DNA from 3 places in the Streptomyces sp. 3211.6 genome. Region 3 is predicted to be linked to each of the others. Evidence: riboswitches for the same ligand, from Rfam matches in the RefSeq annotation. Region 3 holds a riboswitch; each other region holds the start of a gene.

What was found. Region 3 has a riboswitch for cyclic di-AMP ahead of BX286_RS27305 (M23 family metallopeptidase). Riboswitches for the same ligand answer to the same signal wherever they lie in the genome.
Region 1: it holds a riboswitch for cyclic di-AMP, as region 3 does, so the genes downstream of both, BX286_RS15435 (transglycosylase family protein) here and BX286_RS27305 (M23 family metallopeptidase) in region 3, are expected to answer to the same signal.
Region 2: it holds a riboswitch for cyclic di-AMP, as region 3 does, so the genes downstream of both, BX286_RS30090 (M23 family metallopeptidase) here and BX286_RS27305 (M23 family metallopeptidase) in region 3, are expected to answer to the same signal.

What each region holds. Positions count from the first base shown of each region.
Region 1 covers NZ_RBXC01000001.1:3,378,083-3,385,677, forward strand. Annotated here, with positions in the region: gene BX286_RS15415 (Ppx/GppA phosphatase family protein) at 1-910, opposite strand, end outside; gene BX286_RS15420 (DUF501 domain-containing protein) at 907-1,452, opposite strand; gene BX286_RS15425 (septum formation initiator family protein) at 1,532-2,020, opposite strand; gene eno (phosphopyruvate hydratase) at 2,112-3,398, opposite strand; gene BX286_RS15435 (transglycosylase family protein) at 3,680-4,417, opposite strand; cyclic di-AMP (ydaO/yuaA leader) riboswitch at 4,421-4,589, opposite strand; gene BX286_RS15440 (transglycosylase family protein) at 4,865-5,929, opposite strand; gene BX286_RS15445 (cytochrome P450) at 6,069-7,343, opposite strand; gene BX286_RS15450 (globin domain-containing protein) at 7,465-7,595, shown strand, end outside.
Region 2 covers NZ_RBXC01000001.1:6,551,875-6,559,469, forward strand. Annotated here, with positions in the region: gene BX286_RS30080 (aspartate aminotransferase family protein) at 1-895, shown strand, start outside; gene BX286_RS30085 (tyrosine-protein phosphatase) at 954-1,772, opposite strand; cyclic di-AMP (ydaO/yuaA leader) riboswitch at 2,083-2,241, shown strand; gene BX286_RS30090 (M23 family metallopeptidase) at 2,246-3,259, shown strand; gene BX286_RS30095 (SGNH/GDSL hydrolase family protein) at 3,425-4,210, shown strand; gene BX286_RS30100 (MBL fold metallo-hydrolase) at 4,468-5,691, shown strand; gene BX286_RS30105 (ATP-binding protein) at 5,911-7,595, shown strand, end outside.
Region 3 covers NZ_RBXC01000001.1:5,903,739-5,911,333, forward strand. Annotated here, with positions in the region: gene BX286_RS27290 (DNA topoisomerase (ATP-hydrolyzing) subunit A) at 1-1,452, opposite strand, end outside; gene BX286_RS27295 (pitrilysin family protein) at 1,685-3,037, shown strand; gene BX286_RS27300 (pitrilysin family protein) at 3,058-4,425, shown strand; cyclic di-AMP (ydaO/yuaA leader) riboswitch at 4,639-4,798, shown strand; gene BX286_RS27305 (M23 family metallopeptidase) at 4,811-5,617, shown strand; gene BX286_RS27310 (GntR family transcriptional regulator) at 5,793-6,458, shown strand; gene BX286_RS27315 (HPr family phosphocarrier protein) at 6,715-6,996, opposite strand; gene BX286_RS27320 (bifunctional GNAT family N-acetyltransferase/acetate--CoA ligase family protein) at 7,209-7,595, shown strand, end outside.

The sequences.
Region 1 (7,595 bases), 2.5 Mb from region 3:
TGTCGTGCTCGGAGACCACGACCTCGGCGGCGCCGGTGCGTTCCATGATCGCGAGCAGGACCAGGGCGCCGGTGCCGATCACGTCGACCCGCCCGGGATGCATCACCGGGATCGCCGAGCGCTCGGCGTGGGTGGCGGTCAGCATGCGCTCGCTGATCTCGCGGACCTGCTCGTAGGAGATGCGGGAGTGGTGGATGCGCTCGGAGCGGTACTCCGGCAGGTCCAGGGCGATCGCGGCGACCGTGGTCACCGAGCCGGCCAGGCCCACCAGGGTGCGGGCCTCCTCCAGCGGGACGGTCTCGGCGGCCAGGTCCAGGGCCGCCTCGATGTCGGCGCGCATGGCGGCGATCTGCGCCCCGGTCGGCGGGTCGGTGACCTCACCGTCCACCACCAGGTGGCGCTCGGTCATCCGGACGCAGCCCACGTCGACGGAGCGGGCCGCGCGCACGTGCTCTTCGCCGACGACGAACTCGGTCGAGCCTCCGCCGATGTCCACCACCAGGAAGGGCCGCTCCAGGGCCGTGTCACCGGTCAGCTCCCTGGTGGCGCCGGTGAAGGAGAACTCCGCCTCCTGGCCCCCGGAGATCACCTCGGGCTCCACGCCCAGGATGTCCAGGACGCCCCGGACGAAGTCCTCGCGGTTCTCGGCGTCGCGCGAGGCCGAGGTGGCCACGAAACGGATCCGCTCGGCGCCCAGCTCCTTGATCACCGCGGCGTACTCGCGGCAGGCCGCGAAGGTGCGCTGCAGCGCCTCCGGGGCCAGCCGGCCGGTCTTGTCCACGCCCTGGCCGAGCCGGACGATGGTCATCCGGCGGTCGAGCTCGACCAGCTCCCCGGTGGCCGGGTCGCAGTCGGCGACGAGGAGGCGGATGGAGTTGGTACCGCAGTCGATGCCGGCGACCCGGGTCATGCCGTCTCCCCTTCCTTCGCCTTCTCACCGCACGGGGTGACGCAGGCGCCCTTGGCCCACCACTCCGGCAGCATCGCCAGGGCCTCGTCGCCGAACGGGTTCACCCCGGGGCCGGCCGCCAGCGAGTGCCCGACCAGCACGTGCAGGCACTTCACCCGGTCCGGCATGCCGCCGGCGCTCGGGAAGCCCTGGAGCACTTCGATGGCGTCGCGCCGCTGGATGTAGTCCTCGTGCGCCTTGCGGTAGGCGGCGGCGAGCTCCGGGTCCTCGGCGAGGCGGGCCTGCATCTCCTTCATCACGCCGTTGGCCTCCAGCGTGCCGATCGCGGAGGCCGCGCGCGGACAGGTGAGGTAGTACAGCGTCGGGAAGGGGGTGCCGTCGGGGAGGCGCGGGGCGGTCTCGACGACGTCCGGCTGGCCGCAGGGGCAGCGGTGCGCGATGGCGCGCAGCCCGCGCGGGGGGCGGCCGAGCTGCTGCTCGAACGCCTCGATGTCGGCGGCGGTCGGCTCGGTCCGGTCGGTCTGGGGCGGGGGCGTCTGCATGCCTGGAGGAAGTCTCTTCGTTCGGTCGTACGGGGCGGCCGCCTGCGGTCGCCCGTACGTGACGGTCGTGATGGGTGGGTCAGTCGCCGGGGCGGTCGGCCTTGTCGACGCCGTCCCAGACGTTGGAGTACCAGGGGCGGTCGGATCCGCTCTGGCCGCCGCGGCGGTGCTCCGCGGCCGCGGCCCCGGGGTCGGTCATGATGTAGCCGATCTCCCCCGGGCGCAGGAAGTGCAGGTGCCTGCGCGCCTGCTGCTCCGCGTAGGCGGGGTCCTGCCAGCGCGCCTTCTCGTCGCGAAGCTGCTCCAGGCGCTTGCGCGCGGTGGCGGCGGCCCGCTGCTGGTCGGCGATCTCCGAGCGCTGGGACACGTACTGGCGCATCGGGTACGCCAGGGCGACGACCAGCGTACAGAGGACGAGCACCAGCAGGGCCGCCCGGCCGGTGAGCCGGCTGCGGCGCACGACCCGGCGGGACTGCGAGCGGTAGACGTGGGCCGCGGTCCGCTCGCCGAGCTGCCGGAGCCTGGTCGCCGTGGAGAAGGTGGAGAACCGATCCCGGTTCCCGGCCATGATCCGCCTCCCCTTGTGCGCGCGCTACGCAATACGTCCCCGCACACGGTACGGGACCGAGTGCGGGGACGTAGGGAGGCTAGGCGAGGACTCAGCCCTTGAAGCGCGGGAAGGCGCTGCGCCCGGCGTACACCGCGGCGTCGTCGAGGATCTCCTCGATGCGCAGCAGCTGGTTGTACTTGGCGACGCGGTCCGAGCGGGCCGGGGCGCCGGTCTTGATCTGGCCGCAGTTCACCGCGACGGCGAGGTCGGCGATGGTGACGTCCTCGGTCTCGCCGGAGCGGTGGGACATCATGCACTTGAAGCCGTTGCGCTGGGCCATCTCGACGGCGTCGAGGGTCTCGGTCAGCGAACCGATCTGGTTGACCTTGACGAGCAGGGCGTTCGCGGAGCCCTCCTCGATGCCGCGGGCGAGGCGCTCGGGGTTGGTGACGAAGAGGTCGTCGCCGACGATCTGGACCTTGGAGCCCAGGCGCTCGGTGACGGTCTTCCAGCCGGCCCAGTCGTCCTCGAACAGCGGGTCCTCGATGGAGACCAGCGGGTACGCGGAGACGAGCTCCTCGTAGTACTCGGTCATCTCGGCGGCCGAGCGGGACTGGCCCTCGAACTGGTACTTGCCGTCCTTGTAGAACTCGGACGCGGCGACGTCGAGCGCGAGCGCGATGTCCTTGCCCGGGACGTAGCCGGCCTGCTTGATGGCCTCGATGATGAGGTCGAGCGCGGCGCGGTTGGACTCCAGGTTCGGGGCGAAGCCGCCCTCGTCGCCCAGGCCGGTGGAGAGGCCCTTGGTGTGCAGGACCTTCTTGAGGGTGTGGTAGACCTCGGCACCCCAGCGAAGGGCCTCGGAGAAGGACTCCGCGCCGATCGGCGCGATCATGAACTCCTGGATGTCGACGTTGGAGTCCGCGTGCGACCCGCCGTTGAGGATGTTCATCATCGGAACGGGCAGCAGGTGCGCGTTCGGGCCGCCGAGGTAGCGGAAGAGCGGGAGGTCGGAGGCCTCGGACGCGGCGTGCGCGACGGCGAGGGAGACGCCGAGGATGGCGTTGGCGCCGAGGGAGCCCTTGTTCTCGGTGGCGTCCAGGTCGATCATCGCCTGGTCGATCAGGCGCTGCTCGGTGGCGTCGTAGCCGACCAGCTCCGGGCCGAGCTGCTCGATGACGGCGAGGACGGCCTTCTCGACGCCCTTGCCCAGGTAGCGGTTGGGGTCACCGTCGCGGAGCTCTACGGCTTCGAACGCTCCGGTGGAGGCACCGGACGGAACTGCAGCACGGCCGGTGCTGCCGTCGTCGAGGCCCACCTCGACCTCGACCGTGGGGTTGCCTCGGGAGTCCAGGATTTCCCGGGCTACGACGACGTCGATGGACGGCACGAGCATCTCCTTCTGGGATGTGACGCTGGGTGTGCGGTGGCGTGTGGCCTGGGACGGCCTCGCCGACTAGAGCCTAACCGGCTCCGGGCGGTCGGCCAGCCGACCGCCCGGGTCCTGGGACGAAAAAGGGTCCGAATACCCGCCTTCCGGGACATAGAGCCCCGGAAAACGGGCCGGACATGCGGCGGCGCGGCGCGGACGCGACGACGCCCGGCGCGCGAAGGATGCGCGCCGGGCGTCGATGCCGCGGTCCGTGCCGGGGTGCTGCTCGGGTGTTACGCGGGAATTCAGCCGAGGTTCAGCTTCTGACCCGGGAAGATCAGGTCGGCGTCCTGGACGGTGTCCTTGTTCAGGTCGAACAGCTTCTCCCAGCCGCCCTTGACGCCGTTGGCCTCGGCGATGGTGCCGAGGGTGTCGCCCTCCTGGACCGTGTACGAGCCGTTGCCGGTCGCCGGGGTCCCGGTCTTCGGGGCCGACGGCTTGGCCGGGGCGGGCTTGGACGGGGTCCAGTCGCCGGAGCCGGAGCCGGTGGACTTGGTCTCGGTGTCGGCCTTCGGGGTGGAGGGCTTCGCCGGGGCGGGCTTGGCCGGGGCCGGCTTGGTCTCCGGCTTCGGCTTGGCCGGGGTGGTGGTCGAGCCGCCGCCGTTGTAGGCGGAGTTGGACAGGCCGACGCCGCAGGACGGCCAGGCGCCCTTGCCCTGGCCCTTGAGGACCTTCTCGGCGATGGCTATCTGCTGCGACTTGGTGGCCTGGTTGGCCTGCGCGGCGTACGCCTTGCCGCCGTACGCGGCCCACGTGGAGGCGGAGAACTGGAGGCCGCCGTAGTAGCCGTTGCCGGTGTTGATGGACCAGTTGCCGCCGGACTCGCACGCGGCGACCTTGTCCCACTCCGAGACGGTGGCGGCGCTGGCGGAGCCGGCGGCCATCAGCGGCGCGGCGACGGCCACACCGGCGACACCGGCGAGCGTGACGATGCGGACGGCCTTGGAGCCGCGGCGGTGCTTGCCCTTGCCGGAAAGCAGCATGGAGTTTCTCCTCACCGACGCCTTCGAGGTGAGCTGTCGGGTTCGGGCGGATGAGTTGCCCGGTCGCGCAGTTGCGCGTCTTCACCCCAAGCCGGTACGCGGGCCGTCTCTCAACGGCCTTTCCCGGCACCTACCTTGGTTCCCCCGCTCCTGCCAACGGCGCTTGCGCGACGACTGTTCCCTCCGGCCGCCGGCAGGATTCGGCGATGCGGTCGAAGGAGCCCGCGGTGGCGGGCGACTCAGAAGGTAGACAGGTCTCTCCCCGATGTTCAACGTGTGATTTTGGGGAGAAACCGGCCTACTTGCGTTCCGGGAGAGCACGTTTGCGCAGGTCGGAGCCGGGTTTGCGGAAGTTCCGGAATGAGACACGCCAGTTGTCCGGAAGAGATGCATGTCTCACTTGCCGATAACGGACATTCAGCCCGTAATGGCTGCCCGAACTACCCCCTATTTCTTGGTTAGATCCAGGTTCTGGCCGGGCTTGATGAGGTCCGCGTCCTTGCCGATGACCTGCTCGTTGGCCTGGTAGAGGGCGGTCCAGCCGCCCTTGAGGCCGTTGGCGTCCGCGATGGCCGCCAGGCTGTCGCCCGGCTTCACCGTGTACACGGGCTCCGCGGCGGAGGCTGACGCCGCGCCAGGGGCCGCGGGCACCTCGACCGCGGCCGGGCCGCGGTGCTTGCCGCTGCCGTCGGAGGCGCCGGCGGAGGCCGAGGGAGAGGGCGTGGCGCCCGGGGTGGCCGGGGCCGTCGGGTCGACCGGGGCGGTCGGGGTGCCGGGGGCGGTCGGATTGGCTGGGTTGCCCTGGTTGTTGGAGTTGCCCTGGTTGCCCTGGCCGTTCTGATTGCCCGGGTTGCCCGGGTTCGCCGGGGTGGTGGGCGGGACGGTGGGGCCCGTGGTCGGGGTGGGCGGCAGGGAGTAGTCCGGCTCCGGCATGACGGGCAGTCCGCTGGTGGCGCCCAGCGGGTAGTCCGGGAGTACGCCCGGGCCCGGGGTGCCGGGAGCCGGGGTGGGCGCCCCGAAGTCCGTGGAGGGCTTGTCCCGGCCGGTGGAGGGCACCGAGAAGTCGGGCCGGACCGGGGTGGGGCCGACCGGGCCGGGGATCTTGGAGGTGCCGGTGTCCACGTCGGGCTTCGGCCCGTTCTTGGACAGCCCGGCCGAGGCGGAGCACAGCGGCCACGCCTCGGGGCCCTGGGATTCCAGCACCCGCTCAGCCACCGCTATCTGCTGCGACCGGCTCGCGAGGTCGGGGCGCTCCGCGTACTCGAGTCCGCCCGCGTTCTTCCACTGCTCCAGAGTGAACTGGAGGCCGCCGTAGGCCCCGCTGCCGAAGTTGGCGCTCCACGTGCCGCCGCTCTCGCAGTCGGCGACCTTGTCCCACGTCGCGGTGTCGGCCGCGTTCGCGCCCGTGGCGGCGAGCAGCGGCAGTGCCAGCGCTGAGCCGGTGACTCCGGCGGTGACGACGATGGCGGGGACCTGACGGGGTCGTCTGTGGCGGCCGTTCCCGGGAAGCATGAGCCTGCACCTTTCGTATAACGGCGGGGTAACGGCAGAACCTAGCCGCCTTCGAACGGATGTCACAAGTTCGGCCGAAGACTGAATTCCGGTCAGTTCCGCCGCCCCGGGGGCCGTTGCGGGCGCCCGGGTGCGCGCCTCAGACGTTCGGGACTGTGAAGCGGACGGGCAGGGTGCGCAGGCCCCGCATGATGAGTCCGCCGCGCCAGCGCAGGTCCGCAGGGGGAACGGCAAGTTCCAGATCCGGCAGACGCTTCAGCAAAGTCGCGAGCGCCGTCTGGCCCTCCAGGCGGGCGAGCGGGGCGCCGAGGCAGTAGTGGATCCCGTGGCCGTATCCGAGGTGCTGATTGTCACTCCGGGAGAGGTCGAGCGTGTCCGGATCGGCGAAGCGCGCGGGGTCGCGGTCGGCCGCCGCGAGGACCACCAGCACGGGGTCGCCGGCGGCGACGTCCTGGCCGCCGAGGGTCAGCGGGCGGGTGGCGAACCGCCAGGTGGCCAGCTCCACCGGGCCGTCGTAGCGCAGCAGCTCCTCGATCCCGGTCTCCAGCAGGGCGGTCTCGCCCGCGGCGAGGGAGTCCTGGAGGAGGGCGCGCTGGCCGGGGTTCATGAAGAGGGAGTGGACGCCGTTGCCGATGAGGTTCACGGTCGTCTCGAAGCCGGCGAACAGCAGGATGAAGGCCATGGCGGTGGCCTCGGCCTCCGTCAGGTGGTCGCCGTGGTCGCTCGCCCGGATCAGGTCGGAGATGAGGTCGTTGCCCAGATCGTCCCGCTTGCGGTGGATCAGTTCCCCGAGATAGGTGCGCATCCGCTTCACCGAGCGGGCCACCCCGCCGCGCGGACCGCCGCCGTGGCGGATCATCATCCCGGCCCAGTCGCGGAAGTCGTCCTGGTCCTCGCGCGGTACGCCGAGCATCTCGCAGATGGCGTAGATGGGGAGCGGGAAGGCGAACTCGTGGATGAGGTCCGCCTCCCCCTTCTGCTCGAACCCGTCGATGAGGCGGTCGGTCAGCTCCTGCACCCGGGGGGTGAACTCCGCGACGCGGCGCGGGGTGAACGCCTTCGACACCAGCCGGCGCAGCCGGGTGTGGTCCGGCGGGTCGATGTTGAGCAGGTGGGTCATCAGCTCCGCCTTGCGCTCCCCGGGGATCCCCGTCTTGCCCTTGGCGTGGGCGGGCTCCGCGTGGTGCGCCGGGTTCTTGCTCAGCCGCTGGTCGGCGAGGGCCTGGCGGGCGTCCGCGTACCGGGTCACCAGCCAGGCCTCGACCCCGCTGGGGAGCGTGGCCCGGTGCACGGGCGCGTGCTCGCGCAGCCAGGCGTAGGCGGGGTAGGGGTCGGTGGCGAACTCCCAGTCGAAGAGGGTCGGCGCCGCCGGGACGGCGGGGGCGGGCGGGGTGTCGGGGGTCTGCTCGTGCACCCGTCGACGGTATCCCGGCCCGCTACCGGTCATCCTTTATGGGCGGTTCGCCGCGGCTGTCCGTGGATCGCCCCTCACTTGACGGCGGCTTGTCGGACATTCCTACTTCGGTCCTGTGGACGTGAGGATCTTGAAGAGCAGTTTCGCGGTGGTGGAGAGACGGGCCGAGCACACGGTCAAGTTCTTCTACTCCCACCTGTTCTGGCACAACCCCGGGATCCGTCGGCTGTTCCCGGACTCCGCCGAGGACAT
Region 2 (7,595 bases), 650 kb from region 3:
CGAGGGCGGCTTCCGCGACGGCTTCGCCCCGCTGCTGCCCGACACGAAGATCGCCCTCGGGGACCTGGGGGCGCTGGAGCGCGAGCTGCGCCGGGGCGACGTGGCGGCCTTCGTGGTCGAGCCGATCCAGGGCAAGGGGGTGCACGCCGCCCCGCCGGGGTTCCTGCGCGCCGCCCAGGAGCTCCTGCACCGGCACAAGGCCCTGCTGATCGCCGACGAGGTGCAGACCGGCCTCGGACGGACCGGGGACTTCTACGCGTACCAGAACGAACCGGGCGTGGAACCGGACCTGGTGTGCGTGGCCAAGGCCCTCTCCGGCGGGTACGTGCCCGTCGGCGCGACGCTGGGCAAGGACTGGATCTTCCAGAAGGTCTACTCGTCCATGGACCGCGTCCTGGTGCACTCCGCGAGCTTCGGCTCCAACGCCCAGGCGATGGCGGCCGGGCTCGCGGTCCTGCACGTCATGGAGGACGAGCAGGTCGTGGCCAACGCCCGGACCATGGGCGACCTGCTGCGCGGGCGGCTGGCCGCGCTCGTGGACGAGTACGAGATGCTCCACGAGGTGCGCGGCCGGGGGCTGATGATCGGCATCGAGTTCGGCCGGCCGTCCTCGCTGGGCCTGCGCAGCCGCTGGACGATGCTCCAGGCGGCCCGCAAGGGGCTGTTCGCGCAGATGGTGGTGGTGCCGCTGCTGAACCGGCACCGGATCCTCACCCAGGTCTCGGGGGACCACCTGGAGGTCATCAAGCTGATCCCGCCGCTGATCGTGGACGAGGCGGACGTGGACCGGTTCGTCGGTGCCTTCCGCGAGGTCATGGACGAGGCGCACGGCGGGGGCTCGCTGATGTGGGACTTCGGCCGGACCCTGGTCAAGCAGGCCGTCGGCAACCGCTAGGCCATCCCTCGCGCAGTCGGCGGGACGGGGCCCCGGCAGGCCGGGGCCCCGTGCGGGCTCACTCCAGCAGCCGGTCGCGCAGCCGCTCCAGCGTCGCCGGGGTCAGCCCCAGGCCCTCGGCGAGGTAGCGGTCCGGCCCGCCCCAGTGCACGTCGACGGTCTCGTACGCGGCGAGCAGGTACTCGGGGCGGGCGTCGAACAGCGGCGCCAGCAGCTCCGTCACCTCGGCGGGACGGGTCTCGGGCGTCTCGTCGCCGCGCCGCATCCGGTAGCGGTTGTGCGGGGCGTTCGACTCCAGGTAGTCCGCCACGACGGCATCGCGGTCGACCCCGAGGGCGAGCAGGGTGACGGCGACCGTCAGGCCCGCCCGGTCCTTGCCCGCCGCGCAGTGCAGGAGCGCGGGCACGCTGTCCTCGGCGAGCGCGCGCACCACCCGGCCGTGCTCGGCCGTGCGCTCGCGGATCATCTCCCGGTACGACTCCGCCATGCGGGCGGCCGCCCTGCCGCCGCCCAGGAGCCCGCGGAGCTGGTCGATCCCGCCCTCGCGGACCATCCGCCAGAACTCCCCGCCGTCGGCGGGGTCCGAGAGCGGGATGTTGACGTTGCGCACGCCCGGCAGTTCGACGTCCGGGCCCTCGACGGCCCGGTCGGCGGCGTTGCGGAAGTCGAAGACGGTGTGCAGGCCGAGGGAGGCGAGGAATTCCGCATCGGTTTCGGTGGCATGTGCCAGATGTCCGCTTCGGAACAGTCGTCCCGGCCTGACCCTCCGTCCATCCGTGGCCGGCAAGCCGCCCACGTCACGGAAATTACGCACTCCGGTCATCTCGGGCGTGGGTTCGGGGTGCGCGGAAAGGTCCTGCGGTATCTGCTGGGTCACGTGTACTCCTCCGCGGTGTGCCGCGTGTCCGAATTGCTCTGGTTGAGACCAACTTGCCATAGGTGGACGCGAGATCGGGCCGAACTCCGTGAGCCAGATCATACGGTGACCGTGCGTGCCTGATCGTGAAACGCGAATTCCCATGCCGGGGCGGCCGTTGCCGTTCCGGAATGGACGCAGGGTGACCGGAATTCCGTTGATCCCTCATGCCTGCTATTCCGTCAGGGAATTCACGGCTTGTTGCCCGTGCCTCCGCTGGATTACCTTCGCGAGCGATCCGGGTGGACCGCCTAATCCTGCCGCCGCCCGGGAACCGCACCCGACCAAGACGCGCGGCAGGAGCGGGGGACCCATGCAGGCCGCCGGGCCGGACCGAATCCGGCGCGGCTCGGGGTGAAGCCGTACCCGTACGGCCGGACATCTCCAGTCCGAACCCGACAGCTCACCTCGCAGGCGCCGGAGAGGAATTCGCCATGCCCGGAAAGGGTAAGCACCGCCGTCCGAAGTCCCGTTCCATATCCCGCGGCCTGGCCTTCGCCGGCACCGGGGGCGCGGCCCTCGCGCTGCCGCTGATGGGCGCCGCGGGGGCCCACGCGGCCGCCCCGGCCGCCGTGACCCCGGCCGCCGCTCCCGTCCAGGCTCCGGAGGCGTTCCGGACGGCGGCTCCCGCCGCGGCCCCGGCCGCCGCCCAGGCCGCCCCGGCCGTCTACACGGTGGTGCCCGGCGACTGCCTCTCGACCATCGCCGCCGAGCGCGGCCTCTCCGGCGGCTGGGAGCAGCTGTACGCCGCCAACCGCGAGGCCGTCGGTGACGACCCCTCCCTCATCCACCCGGGCCTGCGCCTGACCCTCGACGGGGACGCCGCCCCCGCCCCCAAGCCGGCTGCGGCGCCGGCCGAGGAGTCCTCGAGCGGAACTCCGGCGGCCGGCGCGGACACCGCCGGTGCCGCCCCGGCCGAGGACGACGGCGCCGGACCGGGCACCGCCGGCTCCTCCGCCGCCGCGCCGCTGAAGGGCTCCGCCGCCCCGTCCCGCGGAATGAAGCAGTCCGCGCCGGCCGCCCAGTCCGCGCCCGCGAGCGCCGCCGGGTTCGTCGCCCCCGTCAGCGGCGGCATCTCCACCCAGTACCGCACCCCGGGCGCCATGTGGTCCTCCGGCTACCACACCGGCGTCGACTTCATCGCGAGCACCGGCACCACCGTCCGGGCCGTCGGCGCGGGCACCGTGGTTTCCGCAGGCTGGGGCGGTGCCTACGGCAACCAGGTCGTCATCCGGCACGCCGACGGCAAGTACTCCCAGTACGGCCACCTGTCCCAGCTGAACGTCTCGACGGGCCAGACCGTCACCGCCGGCCAGAGCATCGGCCTCTCGGGCGCCACCGGCAACGTGACCGGCCCGCACCTCCACTTCGAGATCCGCACGGGTCCGTCCTACGGCTCCGACATCGACCCGCTGGCCTACCTCCGCTCGAAGGGCGTCAGCGTCTGACGACCGCCCGTGCGGCGGAGCGCCGGCACGCGCGGGGCCGGGACCCGAGGGGGGTTCCGGCCCCGCGTGTACTTATTCCTTATCCCCCGCGTGGTATAGATCACGGTCCGTCAACCCCTCATTACGTTGGCGTAGGTTGGCGACGGGGGTGAAGGATGGGTTCCCGTGGCAGCGACGAAGACGACACTCAAGACCATCGGCTCGTACGCGGCGATCGGGGACAGCTTCACCGAAGGCGTGGGGGACCCGGGACCCGGGGATTCGTATCTCGGCTGGGCCGACCGGCTCGCCGTACTCCTGGCGGATCAGCGCGACGAGCACGACTTCCGGTACGCGAACCTCGCGGTGCGCGGCAAGGTGCTCGACCAGATCGTGGAGGAGCAGGTTCCGCGGGCCAAGGAACTGGCCCCCGACCTCGTCTCCTTCTGTGCGGGCGGCAACGACATCATCCGGCCCGGCAGCGACCCCGACGACGTGGCGGAGCGCTTCGAGGCGGCCGTGGCCGACCTCACCGGCGCCGTCGGCCTCGTCATGATCACCACCGGCTTCGACACCCGGGGCGTGCCCGTCCTCAAGCACCTGCGCGGCAAGATCGCGACGTACAACGCCCACGTGCGCGCCATCGCCGACCGCTACGGCTGCCCGGTGCTCGACCTGTGGTCGCTCAAGACCGTCCAGGACCGCCGGGCCTGGGACGACGACCGCCTCCACCTCTCGCCCGAGGGGCACACCCGCGTCGCGCTGCGCGCCGCGCAGGTCCTCGGGTACGAGGTCCCCGCCGACCCCGACCAGCCCTGGCCGCCGGCCGCGCCGCGCGGGTCCGTGGACGTCACCCGGGACAACATCCAGTGGGCGCGCGAATACCTCGTGCCCTGGATCGGGCGGCGGCTGCGCGGGGAGTCCTCCGGCGACAACGTCGAGGCCAAGCGCCCCGACCTGCTCCCGCTGTAGCCCACCAGGCCCGGGCCTGGTCCCGCCCGGCCCGGGCCCGGCCCGGGCCTGGTCCCGGCCGGGCGCGGCCCCGGTCCCGCCCGGACCGGCTGCCGGACCGGGGGAGCAGGACGCCGGCGGCCGGGCGCGGGAAGCCGCCCGGCATCCGGACGGCGGCCGGGGGGAAACGGCCGGGCGGAATCCTGGGAGGCCGGTGCGCGTTGGGATGGTCGTGGGCGTAACCCGCCCCACCCCACCCGCACTACCCAGGAGGCGCCTTGACCGGCTCCCTTCCCCTGCGTCCCCGGCTGCGCGCCCTGCGGCCCGAAGCCTTCGGCGCGGACCCGTCCGGCGCGCGGCTGGAGCGCATCCTGAGCTCGCCGAACTTCGCCGACGGCGTCTTCCAGAACCCGGTGGGGGCCCGGACCAGGCCTTCCGGCTCGATGCTGGAGTTCGCCAAGATCTACTTCCACAAGGAGCAGCGGATCCGGCGCAACCCCGGCGCGCCCGTCCCCGTCCACCCCACCACCCTCGCCGAGCTGGCCAAGCCGCCGGCGAGCGGACTGCGCCTGACCTGGATGGGGCACTCCAGCGTGCTCGCCGAGATCGACGGCCGCCGCGTGCTCTTCGACCCCGTCTGGGGCGAGCGCTGCTCCCCCTTCCCCTTCGCCGGACCCAAGCGGCTGCACCCCGTGCCGGTACCGCTGGCCTCCCTCGGCGAGGTCGACGTCGTGGTCATCTCCCACGACCACTACGACCACCTGGACCTGCCCACCATCAAGGCCCTGGCCGGCACCGGCACGGTCTTCGCCGTCCCCCTGGGCGTCGGCGCGCACCTGGAGCGCTGGGGCGTCGCCCCGGGCCGGCTGCGCGAGCTCGACTGGAACGAGTCCACCGAGGTCGCGGGCCTCTCCCTGACGGCCACCCCGGCCCGCCACTTCTGCGGGCGCGGCCTGCGCAACCAGCAGTCCACCCTCTGGGCCTCCTGGGTGGTGGCGGGCGAGGAGCACCGGATCTTCCACAGCGGGGACACCGGCTACTTCCCCGGTTTCAAGGAGATCGGCGCCGAACACGGCCCCTTCGACGCCACGATGATCCAGATCGGGGCCTACTCGGAGTACTGGCCCGACATCCACATGACCCCCGAGGAAGGCATGCGCGCCCACCTCGACCTCCAGGGCGGCGCCCCGTCCGGCACGATGCTGCCGATCCACTGGGGCACCTTCAACCTGGCCCCGCACCCGTGGGACGAGCCCGGCGAGGGCACCGTGGCCGCCGCCGTGGCCCAGGGCGCCGCCATCGCCCTCCCCATCCCCGGCCGGCCCTTCGAACCGGGCGCCCCCGACGTCCCGGCCGCACCCTGGTGGCGCCCCTACGTCGCGGGCCCCGTGACCCCAGCGGACACCCCGGCCACCCCGGACACGCCCGCCGCGGCGGGCGTCCTCGATCCGGCGCCGGCGCCGGCGGCCGGACTAGGGGAACCGGAGGCCGTCGGGTCGTGAACCCGGGAGCGCGCACGCCCCGACCTGCAGGGGCGTGCGCGCTCCCGGCGCATTCGGGCTGTCGTGCGAGCGCTCCATCGGGAGCGGGAAGCAGCCCGGCGAAGTTCCCCAACTCGGCAACGGTCGTGGGAGCGTGCGGTCTAGCTTGGGTATCCGGTGATCAACACCGGGCCCCGGGAACTGGATCCGGGGGCCGGGCCCCACGTACCGAGGACGCCGATGTCCGGACTCCGCGCCGCCCGCCACGCCCCGTCGAGACACGCCGCCACGGGTCCCGGCCGGCAGATACGCCCCCAGCTGGTCCGTGCCGCCGTGCTGCCCACGCTCGCCGCCGCGCTCAGCGGCACCGCCGCGGTGATCTTCACCCTGCAGCTCGGCGGCGGCGCCGGACACCGGGACGCGCGGCTCTGGCCGGTGCTCGCGGGCTGCGCCCTGCTGGCCGTCGGGGCGCTCGCCGCCGCCCTGCTGGGGGCCCAGCGCGCCGCCAAGGCCGTCCGGGACCGGTGCGAGGCGCTGCGGCGCTCCAGCATGCGCGGCCGCCAGGAGCTGCGTACGACCGCCGAGCGCCTGGAACGGGGCGAGCGGCCGGCGCGCCCCGTGTGGGCCGGGCGGGGCACCGTGCCGCCGGAGGCCGCGGGTCCGGCCCGGGTGGACGAGTTCTGGCTGCTGGCACAGGAGTTGCGCGGCGCCCGCGAGCAGGCGCACGAAGCGCTCGTACGGCTGGCCGCCCCGGCCGCGCCCAGCGACAGCGACCGCAAGGTGGAGGTCTTCGTCAACCTCGCGCGCCGGCTCCAGTCGCTGGTGCACCGTGAGATCTCCCTCCTCGACGAGCTGGAGGACACGGTCGAGGACCCCGACCTGCTCCGGCAGCTCTTCCACGTCGACCACCTCGCCACCCGGATCCGCCGGCACGCCGAGAACCTGGCGGTGCTCGGCGGGGCCGCCTCCCGGCGCCAGTGGACGCGGCCGATCGACCTGAGCGAGGTGCTGCGCTCCTCGGTGGCCGAGGTGGAGCAGTACACGCGGGTCAAGGTGGTGCCCCCGGCGGGCGGTACCGTGCGCGGGCACGCCGTGGCCGACGTGGTGCACCTGCTGGCCGAACTCGTGGAGAACGCCACGGTGTTCTCCGCCCCCGACACCGACGTCGTGGTGCGCGCGGAGCGGGTCACCGCCGGGATCGCGGTGGAGGTGGAGGACCGCGGGCTGGGCATGCCGCCGCAGGAGCAGAACCGGATGAACACCCTGCTGGGCGACCCCGACCAGGTCAGCGTCCGGCACCTGCTGGCGGACGGCCGGATCGGCCTGTTCGTGGTCTCGGCACTGGCCCGGAGGCACGGGATCGCCGTCGAGCTGAAGTCCAACATCTACGGCGGGGTCCTCGCCGTCCTGGTCCTGCCCCAGGGCCTGCTGGGCGCCGAGGCCCCGGGCGCCGCCGACGCACTGGGCGGCTCCCGCGCCACCTCCTGGGGCACGGCCGAGACCACCCCGCCCCTGGAACCGGCCCGCCTCACCGAGCCGCCGGCCCCCGGTCCGCGACGGGCCGCCCCACCACCCCCGCCCGGCGCGGGCGGCACCGCGGCAGCCGGCCCCGGCCGGCCCGCCGAGACCTTGCGCGCACCGGATCCCTGGTGGTCCCGGGACGCGGGCCCCGTGTCCGCCTCCGGCGCGGAGCCCGGCGGGGACGCGGGGCCCCCCGCCTTCGCCCCCGCCTCCGGCCCGGCTCCCGGCGCCGGCCGGTCCGTGGACGCCCACGGCACCGGGGCCGCCGGCCGCATCCCCGACCCCGGGCACACCCTCGACCTCGGCCTGGTCCCCGCCTCCCCCGAGGGGTTCGCGGCCCCGGGCACCGCACACGCACCCGTGTGGGCCCGCGGCGAGGAAGCCGGGGACGGCGGGACACGGCC
Region 3 (7,595 bases):
CGCCAGTTCCGAGGAGACCAGCTTGCGCAGCTCCGCGTCCGAATCCAGGATCCGGGTCAGCTCCTCGATCTCCGCGGTCAGCCGGTCGCGCTCGGACTCCAGCTCGATCCGGTCGAAGCGGGTGAGCCGGCGCAGCGGGGTGTCCAGGATGTACTGGGTCTGGATCTCGCTCAGCGAGAAGCGCTCCATCAGGCGCTCCTTGGCCTGGGCGGAGTTGTCGCTGTCACGGATGAGGCGGATGACCTCGTCGATGTCGAGCAGGGCCACCAGCAGGCCCTCGACCAGGTGCAGCCGGTCGCGCCGCTTGCCGCGGCGGAACTCGCTGCGCCGGCGCACGACCTCGAAGCGGTGGTCCAGGTAGACCTCCAGCAGCTCCTTCAGACCCATCGTCAGGGGCTGCCCGTCGACCAGTGCGACGTTGTTGATGCCGAAGGACTCCTCCATCGGCGTCAGCTTGTACAGCTGCTCCAGCACGGCCTCCGGGTGGAAACCGTTCTTGATCTCGATGACCAGGCGCAGGCCGTGCGCCCGGTCCGTGAGGTCCTTGACGTCGGCGATGCCCTGGAGCTTCTTCGAGCCGACCAGGTCCTTGATCTTCGCGATGACCTTCTCGGGGCCGACCGTGAAGGGCAGCTCGGTGACGACCAGGCCCTTGCGGCGGGCCGTCACGTCCTCCACGGAGACCGTCGCGCGGATCTTGAACGTGCCCCGGCCGCTCTCGTAGGCGTCCTTGATGCCGGACAGGCCCACGATCCGTCCGCCGGTGGGCAGGTCGGGGCCCGGGACGAAGCGCATCAGCGCCTCGAGGTCCGCCTCCGGGTAGCGGATCAGGTGGCGGGCGGCCGCGATGACCTCGCCGAGGTTGTGCGGGGCCATGTTCGTGGCCATGCCGACGGCGATCCCGGACGCGCCGTTGACCAGCAGGTTCGGGTAGGCGGCCGGCAGGGTGACGGGCTCGCGCTCCTGGCCGTCGTAGTTGGCGGTGAAGTCGACGGTGTCCTCGTCGATCGACTCCGTCATCAGCGACGTGGCGTCGGCCATCCGGCACTCGGTGTAACGCATCGCCGCCGGCGGGTCGTCGTTGCCGAGGGAGCCGAAGTTGCCGTGCCCGTCGACCAGCGGCAGCCGCATCGAGAAGGGCTGGGCCATGCGCACGAGGGCGTCGTAGATCGACTGGTCCCCGTGCGGGTGCAGCTTGCCCATGACCTCGCCGACGACGCGGGCGCACTTCACGTACCCGCGGTCGGGGCGCAGGCCCATCTCGCTCATCTGGTAGACGATGCGCCGGTGCACCGGCTTCATGCCGTCCCGGGCGTCCGGCAGGGCCCGGGAGTAGATCACCGAGTACGCGTACTCGAGGAAGGAGCCCTGCATTTCGTCGACGACGTCGATGTCGAGGATCCTCTCCTCGAAATCCTCCGGCGGCGGGGTCTTCGTGCTGCGGCGGGCCATCGCTGCGGCGCTCCTAACCAAGATCGGGGGGTGGTACGTGCTGGGGTGTGCGACGGGGTCGACGCGGACCATTGTGGCCCCAGGCACCGACAACGCCGACTCCGACCCTGGCGAGCACCCCCTGGACGGAGCCCTCGGGGGAGTGAGGGCCGGGAACTTCTCCGCGCACCTGCGCGCTTGCATACAGTGGCAGGTCGATAAGAAATCTCTGCATCGCGATCGAAGGGACCACATGCCCATGGGTCACACGGCCACAGCTCAGGCCGGCTCCGGCGGCCTGACAGCGACCGAGCACCGGCTGGCCAACGGCCTGCGCGTGGTGCTGTCCGAGGACCACCTCACCCCGGTCGCCGCCGTCTGCCTCTGGTACGACGTCGGCTCGCGCCACGAAGTCAAGGGGCGGACCGGTCTGGCTCACCTCTTCGAGCACCTGATGTTCCAGGGATCGGCGAGCGTACCGGGCAACGGGCACTTCGAGCTCGTCCAGGGCGCCGGCGGCTCGCTGAACGGCACCACCAGCTTCGAGCGCACGAACTACTTCGAGACGATGCCCGCCCACCAGCTGGAGCTCGCCCTGTGGCTGGAGGCGGACCGCATGGGCTCGCTGCTGGCCGCCCTGGACGAGGAGTCCATGGAGAACCAGCGCGACGTCGTCAAGAACGAGCGCCGCCAGCGCTACGACAACGTCCCGTACGGCACGGCGTTCGAGCGCCTGACGGCCCTCGCCTACCCCGAGGGCCACCCGTACCACCACACCCCGATCGGCTCCATGGCCGACCTGGACGCCGCCTCCCTCGAGGACGCCCGGAACTTCTTCCGCACGTACTACGCGCCCAACAACGCCGTCCTGTCGGTCGTGGGCGACATCGACCCCGAGCGCACCCTCGCCTGGGTCGAGAAGTACTTCGGCAGCATCCCGGCGCACGACGGCAAGCAGCCGCCCCGCGACGGCACCCTCCCCGAGACCATGGGCGGGCAGCTGCGCGAGGAGATCGTCGAGGAGGTCCCGGCCCGCGCGCTGATGGCGGCCTACCGCCTCCCGCACGACGGCACCCGCGCGTGCGACGCGGCCGACGTGGCGTTGACGATCCTCGGCGGGGGCGAGTCCTCCCGCCTGCACAACCGCCTGGTCCGCCGCGACCAGAGCGCCGTCGCGGCCGGTTTCGGCCTGCTGCGGCTGGCCGGCGCGCCCTCCCTGGGCTGGCTGGACGTCAAGACCTCCAGCGGTGTCGAGGTGCCCGCCATCGAGGCGGCCGTGGACGAGGAGCTCGCCCGGTTCGCCGCCGAGGGCCCCACCGCCGACGAGATGGAGCGCGCTCAGGCGCAGCTGGAGCGCGAGTGGCTGGACCGGCTGGGCACCGTCGCCGGCCGCGCCGACGAACTGTGCCGCTTCGCGGTGCTGTTCGGCGACCCGCAGCTGGCGCTGACCGCCGTCGGGCGCGTCCTGGACGTCACCGCCGAGGAGGTGCAGGCCGTGGCCGCCGCCCGGCTGCGCCCCGACAACCGCGCGGTCCTGGTCTACGAGCCGCTGGCCGGCGCCGAAGAGAACGACGAGAGCGACGAGAACGAGGGGGCGGAGCAGTGAGCGACACCGCAGCCGTCACGATGACCTTCCACCCGCGTCCGGAGGCCGGTGAGGCCAAGCCGTGGGCCTTCCCCGCCCCCGAGCGCTCCACCCTGGGCAACGGGCTGACCCTGCTGCGCTGCCACCGCCCCGGCCAGCAGGTCGTCGCGGTCGAGGTCAACCTCGCGGCCCCGCTCGACGCCGAGCCCGCGGGCCTCGACGGCGTGGCCACGATCATGGCCCGCGCCCTGTCGGAGGGCACCGACAAGCACTCCGCCGAGGAGTTCGCCGCCGAGCTGGAGCGCTGCGGCGCCACCCTCGACGCCCACGCCGACCACCCCGGCGTGCGCGTCTCCCTGGAGGTCCCGGCCTCCCGCCTGCCCAAGGCGCTCGGACTGCTCGCCGAGGCGCTGCGCGCGCCCGCGTTCGACGACGGCGAGGTCGCCCGGCTGGTGCGCAACCGGCTCGACGAGATCCCGCACGAGCAGGCCAACCCGCAGCGCCGGGCGGCCAAGGAGCTCTCCAAGGAGCTCTTCCCGGCCACGCTGCGCATGTCCCGCCCGCGCCAGGGCACGGAGGAGACGGTCGCCCGGATCGACTCCGCCGCCGTACGCGCCTTCTACGAGGCCCACGTACGCCCCGCCACCGCCACCGTGGTGATCGTCGGCGACCTGACCGGCATCGACCTGGACGCCGCCCTGGCCGACACCCTGGGCGCCTGGACGGGGGACACCGCCGCCCCCCTGCCGGTGCCGCCGGTGACGGCCGACGACACGGGCCGCGTAATCATCGTGGACCGGCCCGGCGCGGTCCAGACGCAGCTGCTGATCGGCCGGATCGGCCCGGACCGGCACGACATCGTCTGGGCCCCGCAGGTCCTGGGCACGTACTGCCTGGGCGGCACCCTGACCTCCCGTCTGGACAAGGTGCTGCGCGAGGAGAAGGGCTACACCTACGGCGTGCGCGCCTTCGCCCAGGTGCTGCGCTCGACAGCCGACGGCAAGGGAGCCTCGATGCTCGCCATCAGCGGCTCGGTGGACACCCCCAACACCGGCCCGGCGCTGGAGGACCTGTGGCAGGTGCTGCGCACCCTCGCCGCCGAGGGCCTGACGGACGCCGAGCGCGACGTGGCGGTGCAGAACCTGGTGGGCGTGGCCCCGCTGAAGTTCGAGACGGCCGCCTCGGTCGCCGGGACCCTGGCGGACCAGGTGGAGCAGGAGCTGCCGGACGACTACCAGGCGCGGCTGTACGCGCGGCTGGCCGAAACCGGTACGGCGGAGGCCACTTCGGCGGTGGTGAGCGCCTTCCCGGTGGACCGGCTGGTCACCGTCCTGGTGGGCGACGCGGCGCAGATCGAGGAGCCGGTGCTGGCCCTCGGGATCGGTGAGGTCACGGTCGTCACCAACTGACCGGAGGCCGGCCGGCAACTGACCGGTGACCGGCCTGTTTCGAGGGGCCCGGCGGAGCATCCGCCGGGCCCCCTTTGTCCGTTTGGTGGTGTGGTTTCAGGTATGCGGTGTGGCGTACGCAACAAATCCGCTCGTCTGTTTGGCGATTGACTGATGATCCGCCTAGCGTCAGGCGTGCTGTCCGTCAGTTGTGCCAGCCGCACCCGCGGCACCGGGCAGCGATCGCCGAGTCCCCGTCAGGCGCGAGCCTGGGGAGCCGGGGACCCACATCAGTCCCTGGGGTGAATCGGACCGCCTCGCCAGAGGGGGGCCGTAGGAGACCTTCCTGCTCCGAACCCGTCAGCTAACCCGGTAGGCGAGAGGGAAGGAAAGGATCACCCCCGCCATGGCGTTTGGCAGTCGTGCAGCCGGTTCCGGCAAGCACCGTGGTTCGAGCCGCATGAGCCGCAAGACCGCCGGCTACGCCGGCATAGCCGCCCTCGCCACCACGGGCGTGGTCGGCACCCTGGCGGCCCCGGCCTTCGCCGCCGACTCCCACGGCGGCCCGTCCTTCGAGGACACCGGCGCCCTGAACGCGATCGTCGTCGCCGACGGCCTCCAGGACGACATCCAGGTCCAGGCCGAGACCCAGCAGACCGCCGCCGAGTCCGTCGCCGCCCAGGCGCAGGCCGAGGCCGACGCCAAGACGCGCGCCGCCGAGGCGAAGCGCATGGCCGAGGCCAAGGAGAAGGCCGAGCGCGAGGCCGCCGAGAAGGCCGCCCAGGAGGAGGCCCGCAAGCGCCTCAACACCTTCGTGCTCCCGGTCGACGGCTCCTACGTCAGCACCCAGTACGGCGCGGGCGGCGGCATGTGGTCCTCCGGCAGCCACACGGGCGTCGACTTCCACGCCGACGAGGGCACGTCCGTCCACGCGGTGGGCGCGGGCACGATCGTCGAGGCCGGCTGGGGCGGCGCCTACGGCAACAACGTCGTGATCCGCCACAACGACGGCACCTACACCCAGTACGGCCACCTGATGTCGCTGAACGTCTCGGTCGGCGAGACGGTCACCGCGGGACAGCAGATCGGCCTGTCGGGCTCCACCGGCAACTCCAGCGGCCCGCACCTGCACTTCGAGGCCCGCACCGGTGCCACGTACGGCACGGACATCAACCCGCTGGCCTACCTGCGCAACCACGGCGTCGGCATCTGACGCAGGTTTCCACGTCCACGGAAGAAGGCCCCGGCTCCCAGAGCCGGGGCCTTCTTCGTTTTCGCCGTTTCCGTTTCCGATTTCCGGGCGTTCTCGGAAATCGAGCCGTGTTGCAATAGAGTCGCGGCACGGTAGATGGAAACGAAACCCAGCGGAACCCAGCGGAGGTCCGGCCTTGCGTATTCCGGCGCACGCGGTGTGCACAGCGATTCGCGACGATATCGTCTCCGGATTCTTCGGCCCCGGCGGCCGGCTGACCGAGGAGGTGCTCGCCCGCCGGTACGGGGTCTCGCGGGTGCCGGTGCGCGAGGCGCTGCGCACGCTGGAGTCCGAGGGGTTCGTCACCACGCGGCGGCACGCGGGGGCCTGCGTGGCGGAGCCGGGCGAGCAGGAGGCCGCCGATCTGCTGGAGCTGCGGATGCTGCTGGAGCCGCTGGCCGCCTCGCGCGCCGCCCGGCGGCGGACGGATGCGCACCTGAAGGTGCTGCGGGGGCTGGTGCGGCTGGGCCAGGAGCGGGCCAGGCGGGGGCAGGGCGAGGACCTGCGGTCGCTGGGGAGCTGGTTCCACGAGACCCTGGCGCAGGCGTCCGGCAGCCCGGGGCTGATCGCGCTGCTGACGCAGACCCGGCACAAGATCGCCTGGATGTACGAGGTGGGGGCCCCGGCCCGGCCGGTGGACTCCTGGGCGGAACACGGGGCGCTGGTGGACGCGGTCGCGCGGGGGGACGCGGAGCGGGCGCGGGCGGTGGCCGCGCTGCATGCGGAGCGGGCGGTGGGGGTTTTCCGGCTCCGGGTGAGGAGTTTGCAACGTGCCGTAAACACGGGAGGTGGCCGGAATTAACGCCGGGCCCGTATAAAAGGGGCCGGGTCTGGCGGAATTCTATTCCGGTGGAGCGGGATGTGATTTCCGGTCGATTCCCGCTGCGGATGTTTCAGCACGGCGGGCTTTTCCCGACGGGATTGCGCTGCGGCGGCCGTCCGCGGGAGGCTGCCGGGCCTGGGGCCGGAGGCGGCGGGGGCGGCCCGGTACCGGAAACGACGAAGCCGCGGTCCCCGGGGTGGTGGGGGCCGCGGCTTCGGTGAAGGGTCGTGGTCGGTCAGACCGTTTCGGGGAGTTCCTCCAGGCCCTCCGCCACCAGCTTCGCGAGCCGGTCCAGCGCGGCCTCCGCGCCCTCGGCCTCGGACGCCAGGACGATCTCCTCGCCGCCCTGGGCGCCCAGGCCCAGGACCGCCAGCATCGACGCGGCGTTGACGGGGTCGCCGCCCGCCTTCGCGATGGTCACGGGGACGCCGGAAGCGGTCGTCGCGCGGACGAAGATCGAGGCGGGACGAGCGTGCAGGCCCTCGGCCCAGCCGACGTTGACGCGGCGCTCTGCCATGGTGATGCCCTTCAGGTTCTCGCGGTTGTCTAGACCAGTCTCTCACGTCACCCGGAATGCTCGGACCGACCTTCGGCCCGATCCCGCCGCCGTTCGGCCCTCATCAGCTTTGCACTGATTTGCCCCGGCGCGCCTCATTCCCGGGCCCTGTGCCGTCCGGCCTGTCGGAGCCACCCGGCCACCTGGCCGGATCTTCCCCTTAGGCTGGCCCCATGACCATCGCGTCGGACCCCTCGTACCCGGCCCACTGGGAAGCGGACGTAGTGCTGCGCGACGGCGGCACCGCCCGGATCCGCCCCATCACGACCGAGGACGCGGGCCGCCTGGTCAGCTTCTACGAGCAGGTCTCGGACGAGTCGAAGTACTACCGCTTCTTCGCCCCCTACCCCCGCCTCTCCGACCGCGACGTCCACCGCTTCACGCACCACGACTACGTGGACCGCGTCGGCCTCGCCGCGACCATCGGCGGGGAGTTCATCGGCACCGTCCGCTACGACCGCATCGGCCCCGACGGCCGCCCCGCCTCCGCCCCCGCAGACGAGGCCGAGGTGGCCTTCCTCGTCCAGGACGCCCATCAGGGCCGCGGGGTCGCCTCCGCC